2 regions of the Bacillus sp. DTU_2020_1000418_1_SI_GHA_SEK_038 genome follow, and region 2 is predicted to be linked to the other one. Evidence: riboswitches for the same ligand, from Rfam matches in the RefSeq annotation. Region 2 holds a riboswitch; the other holds the start of a gene.
The links. Region 2 has a riboswitch for cyclic di-GMP ahead of RRV45_RS05095 (anti-repressor SinI family protein). Riboswitches for the same ligand answer to the same signal wherever they lie in the genome.
Positions count from the first base shown of each region.

Region 1: it holds a riboswitch for cyclic di-GMP, as region 2 does, so the genes downstream of both, RRV45_RS03740 (PilZ domain-containing protein) here and RRV45_RS05095 (anti-repressor SinI family protein) in region 2, are expected to answer to the same signal.

Region 1 is NZ_CP135435.1:738,358-741,516, reverse strand. Features, by position in the region: gene RRV45_RS03745 (DUF418 domain-containing protein) at 80-1,276, opposite strand; gene RRV45_RS03740 (PilZ domain-containing protein) at 1,449-1,823, opposite strand; cyclic di-GMP riboswitch class II at 1,981-2,065, opposite strand; gene RRV45_RS03735 (TerC family protein) at 2,367-3,149, opposite strand.
Region 2 is NZ_CP135435.1:1,020,459-1,023,617, forward strand. Features, by position in the region: gene RRV45_RS05090 (LPXTG cell wall anchor domain-containing protein) at 1-326, shown strand, start outside; gene RRV45_RS22085 (DUF5658 family protein) at 385-693, shown strand; cyclic di-GMP riboswitch class I at 922-1,078, shown strand; gene RRV45_RS05095 (anti-repressor SinI family protein) at 1,108-1,260, shown strand; gene RRV45_RS05100 (helix-turn-helix domain-containing protein) at 1,520-1,843, opposite strand; gene mnmH (tRNA 2-selenouridine(34) synthase MnmH) at 2,027-3,085, opposite strand.

The DNA.
Region 1 (3,159 bases), 280 kb from region 2:
TGCTTATTAAAAGGGTTCACTATTATTTGAAAAACATTCACAAAGAATTTCCAGCTGTACTATCTTTGTATTCAATTACTTACGTCCTTCTAAATTGTTGTACTTTTCCATATGTCATCACTCGCCATAACCATTCAAAAGGTCCAAATTGGAATTTTTTTAACCAAAGATAGCTAAAGATTATTTGTACAAAATAAAAGATAAGTGAAATTAAGAGCCCCATTGCTAGCGTTATTTGCCCGAACAAACCGAACCCGTAAAATACAATGACACCAAAAAACGTCTGACATAAATAATTTGTAAGCGCCATTTGCCCTGCATAGCGAAACGGATTTAATATACGCTGCCATATTTGCTTTTCCAGCATGAGTGCAATCGTGACAATATAGAAAATAGATAATGTAAATCCGCTAAAATGAAGATAAAAATAGTTTCCAAGACTGTGCATAAACACTACTTCTTCTAGCTTCAAGTAACTAAAAACAATGGCGGCCAGTGGAAGAATACTGATTAACAGTGTAATAAGCTGGATAATACGAAGCCTTCGCTTTAATTCATTAACCCTTCGGAACAAATTAATTTTCCCTGCATACAAACCAAGTAAAAACATCCCAAGAACATCCGGAATAACAAAAGGTTCGTTCATGATTATTTCTTTTAGTTCATTCGGAATACGCCATTTTAACAATTCAAGGTATGATAAACTTGTATAGGCCTCTATCTTCTTTTCTCCCTCTTCCATCCTTTCCATTTGCAGCTGTCCCGAAATATTTAATGATTCGTCAAATTGTTCGCCAACATACGCTAACAATGCTGAAGCACCTGTTAAAAATTGAAAGAAAAGGATAAGTATGAGTCCCCAAATAAGGACCGTTTTTGCCTTCCTGCGATAGAATAATAATAAAAAGAATCCAATTAACGCATAAGAATGCAAAATGTCGCCTTCCCAAAGAAATACAAGATGGAAAATACCGAATAACAGCAGAGCAAATAGCCTTTTTGAAAATAGACGGAATACTTTTTCCCCTCTATCCTCCGCTCGTGTCATAAAAATATAAAATCCAAGTCCAAATAAAAATGAGAAGATTGTATAGAATTTGGTTTGGATAAACATATCAAACAGCATTCGAATGGTTTTATCTAGGCCTGTATAAACCATAAATTCGCTTCCTGTAAAAGATGGCATATTCACTAAAAATATGCCAAGGATCGCAAATCCTCTTATAACATCTAATGTAACAATTCGATCATTTCCTAATACTGACGAGCTTGACATTATCTCCCTGCCTCTCTATTCGTACTATGCAACTCCATATGTCGTTAAATCTTCAAGACGTTTCAATAAATCTTAGTGGAGTGGGACCGTTTTTTCCTCTATTATATACGTCCTTAATGTACCAATAGTTCCCAAAACTTTGTTATCTTTGCGAAGTATAGAAAAGCGCCCTTTATGAAGATTTATTTTTAATAACATACTTTTTTAGTTCTTGTAACAATTGTTGTTCCGAATACGATTTAGGGATAAAACTTACTCCGTAAATAAATTCATTATTTCTCTTCTTTTCCCAAATTAATTCACCATCCATTTGAATGGGTTCATCAACAATTACACATTCCATTTTTATATGGAAGTTAGGGATGTGGATTTGTTTAATAGAGATGATTTTTGCTCCTTTTACACTCATATCTAAAATATGAAAAAATCCATTTTGGCTGTCATCGACTTTTCCTTCTAGATTTAAAATTGTAAATGTGGCTGGGATAGGTTCATTAAAAGCCAGTCGAAATCCTTCTTGTCTTTTGTAGAATCCATTATATTTCATTCTTAAATTACCCCTTTATTTGATTATAGTAGATTTATATATATTTCAAATTCATCACTGGATAATGGCTGACAGAACTTCTTAATCCTGAGCACACCCATTCTTACTCAGAATTGGCATTTTCCAAGGTTTCAAAAAAAAAAAAAAACGACCCTATATCTATTAGGATCGGTTGCACTACTCGCTCAGAACCATTCAAAGTGCCCAAATACAAATGATTCTTCATCGCTTCCATAATTTTATGCTTTTTCCTCGATATCACTTTATTATAGTGATAAAGTCCTAAAAATCAATAATTAAAAAGGAAAAAATATCAAAATTAAAGTGTGCCTGCGCTCCCGTATGCCGGGGGCAGGCATTTTTCCCATGGTATTTACAAAATTACAGGATTTGTTTGCGAAACGACTCAGTTTGTTTGCGAAACCACCTCATTTATTTGCGAACCTGATGAAATTCACCAAGGAATGGTGCCCGGCGAATTTTAACTAAGTCATTTCATTAAAAAGAGGTTAACCAATTTGGTTAACCTTCTAGTTCTGATCCTTAACTCGCTTTCTCCTCTGTCATCATTTCCTTTTTCTCCTTGGAAAAAAACCATCCACCTACAGCGATCAAAATGAGAACGGCATAGAAAATAATTTTCCATTCTATGGAGTGTGCAAATTCTGCCGGCAGTACCGCTAATGCTGGGTGGGACAGGGTATAAACGGATAGTTTCACTCCGACCCATCCTACAATAAGAAAAGCTGCAATTTCCAAACCAGGCTTTGTTTGCAGCAGCTTAACAAATACATTTGCTGCAAATCGCATGATAATTAAACCGATAAATCCTCCGGCAAAAATGACAATAAATTTTCCTCCGTCAAGGCCTCCAATGTTCGGCAGGCTTGTATTCGGAAGTGCTACCGCAAGAGCTACCGCTGCTAAAATTGAGTCAATCGCAAAGGCGATATCCGCTAGTTCCACTTTAAAAACAGTCATCCAGAAGCCAGCCTTTTTCTTTTCGTCTTGGGGAGTTGCTTTTTCTTTTCCCTTTTTTACGATAAGCTTTCTAAATATATGATTTAAAGCAATAAATAATAAATAAAGTGCACCAACTGCTTGAACCTGCCAGATATCAACAAGAAATGAAATGGCAAATAGAGAACCAAATCGGAATACAAAGGCCCCTGCCAGCCCATAAAATAATGCCTTTCTTCTTTCCTGTTCAGGAAGATGTCTAACCATAATAGCTAGCACTAATGCATTGTCAGCTGCCAAAAGTCCTTCTATCCCAATCAATAGCAGCAATACCCAGCCATATTCTAATAAAATCGATAATTCCATTGTTATTCCT
Region 2 (3,159 bases):
AAGATTCTGATTCAACCACTGTCACCGATCCAATAGATGATAATGCTGCACCCCCTACTACCAGTCCTGAAACGAGGTCAGATCAAGGAAATGATCAAAATAATAATATAGAAAATCCTGCTACGGAAGAGGATACGGCTATGCCGATACCTATACGTTCCATTCCTATTGAAGAATTGGATGCACCAATCGTAAAGGGACAAATCTTACCTTCAACAGCCACAAATATGTATAACTATTTATTAATAGGGGTCATATTAATGACTGCAGGCGGTGGTTTTCTCCTATATCAAAAAAGACGTATAAGAGATAATCAAAGGCCTTGATTGGAAATAATGCGATCAAGGCCCTTTTATTACTAGTATTGGTCGGGAATGATAATAAGTGAACAACGATTTAAAAAAGATCTTTCTTTATTTAGCTTTACTGAATTTGTACGATGGTTTAGTCACATTTTTCGGTATTCAGTTTTCTTTAATTGAGGAAAGTAATCCCATCATGAATGCCCTTTACCAAAAAAATCCGTTCTATTTTCTAGGTTTTAAAGTTATTCTATCAGCTGCTCTATGTATATTCCTTTTTATTAAAAAACTTCCTCAAAAAAAAATTGTACATCATTTAGCCCTAGCAGCCACTGGTATATATACGGTTGTCTTTGTAATTCATGCCATTTGGATCATAACCCTCATATAAATGATTTAAAAGAATTTCGACTATATTTAACACGATTATGTTAGAAACTAGTTAATAATAGACTTTTTTTCTAGGATTAATTAGAGTCTAACGGTGAATATGTAAAAAATGTGGTAATTTGTAGAAAAAAGAGTAAAAAATTATTTGAAAATTGACAAAATATAACACATTTATCAACAGCCTATCCATTACAATAAAATTAGACGATATTTTACCTATGAGATAAGCTTCAGAAAAAGGCAAACCTATTGAAAGATAGGGACGCAAAGTCACAGGTCTAAAGTATGAATGAAGTGTTCTTTTTTAAGATTTGCTGCATAAACTCATTATAGCAGGCAGCTCATAGAAAAGGCAGATTCCATACCAAGATGGCTGGATTGCCTGGAATACGATTCGTATTTTGGGGGGAAGAGTGTGGGGAAAACAAGAGTCCAACTGGAATTACTAGACAGTGAGTGGATGGAGTTAATTGTAAAGGCGAAGCAAATGGGGATTGAGAAAGAGGAAATTAGGGAGTTCTTATTAAAAAATGGGGTAAAAAAGCTAGCTTGGAAAGTGGCTGAATAGAGATAATAGAACAGAAAGCTAAGTGTTTCTTAAAGGACTGCCGTTCTTTATAGGAATGCTTTTTATTTTGCAAAGGGAGATTAGTGATTGTTGTTGATTTTGCCATATGTGTGCATGTGAACGGGTTTTATTCGGGATGAATAACTTAGAGAACATGTGCGCATATGGCGGTTTGACAAGGAACCCATTGCAAAAAAGACGCAGAAGCTCATAGCTTACCTACCTTGCTTCTGCATCTTTTTAGAAATAGCCAATGTATCTATTTATTCTGATCAATTCTCCATTTATTAAATTCGAGAAATTCCCGGAATTGTTCTTTCGAAACACCTGAATTCATCGCTTCTTGAACGATATCGACCCAATCCGAATCCAATTCATCTGTATTCGGCTGTTCATGAATTAAATGATCAACCGGAACATGAAGGACAGCTGCGATTTTTTCAAGAAATTGTATGGAAGGATTGGTTTGCAGGTTTCTTTCTAGTGAACTTAAGTAAGACTTGGCCACACCAGCTTGTTCGGCAAGCTCGGATAACGACATTTTCTTTTCTTTACGAAGTAATTTTACGCGATCACCGATCATCCAATCTCACACACCTTATCATCGAATATATAAAATCATCATAACAAAAATAGTTCAATAGTTCCATATTAAGAACAATATGTTCAAAAAATATACTAACATCTTATCATAATATTCGAATAAGTATTTATTTTTTTGTCCTTAATTTTAATAAGAATAAAGAAAAAACAAAAAGTGCTCAAATTACTTTGATAGAGCACTTTTTGTTTCCAATAACTTCAAAATCTCTTCGACTGCTTTCTCCGTATTTTCAGCTTCAATATGATGAAACGCTCCCACATAATCTAGTTGCTTATGGGAATACCGAGGATCGTAATATTCTTCTAGCAGAACTTGAATGATCAATTTATAGTTTTTATTTCTTGCTGCCTCATTTAAAGCGGCTATAATGTCTGAATCCTTTATTCGTTTAAAAATATATTTTAACCGTTCCATAACTTTATCATGAAACCACTGTTCATGCTGATAAGGCTCTACATACTCTCGATAAATCCGCTCGATACGAGAGGATAATGACGCTTGAAGGTTAATATTAAAGCCTTGATGTTTTATTGCCAGCAATTCATCAGGCTGAACCACCTTGCCAATCCGTTTACTTTCGGCCTCTACTAGGAAAAATGGGGAGTCCTTTACTTCCCATAAGGTTTGAAAGAGAAGGGAGTCAAAAGTTTTTTGATTATGTCCTTCGAATAAACCAAACGATCCAAAGATGGAGCCACGATGGCGGGCGAGTGCTTCTAAATTAATGACAGGCATGCCTTTTTCCTTTAATTTTTCCAATACTTCGGTTTTGCCTACACCTGTCATGCCGTGTATGGATATGGCTCGAGAAGGGATTAGCCCAGGTATTTCTTCAAGTATAAATTGCCGGTAGGCCCGATATCCCCCAGCCAATCGATGAATGGATATTCCTGCAAATGATAGAAAGGTAGCAACCGATTGACTGCGCATTCCGCCTCTCCAGCAATAAATAACAGGATGCTTGCCTTCTTCCCGAATGCCCTTGATCTGCCCCAATATGGAAGGGAGCTTTGGAGAAACGACTTCCATCGCTCGCCACTTTGCCATATCTGACCCTTCCTGTTTATAAATAGTTCCGATCATCGCTCGTTCTTCATTCGTAAATAAAGGGACATTGACTGCCCCGGGAATTTTGAATTCGTCATATTCGCCAGGTGATCTCACATCAATTGGAACAGCATTCTTTAACGCAAGTAGCTGTTCGACACTGATTTCTTTCATTTTGATTTCCTCCGAGTCTGCATCTGTTAAAAATATTTTATCCATTAATTTGCAAAATGAAAAGGCGTTGATTG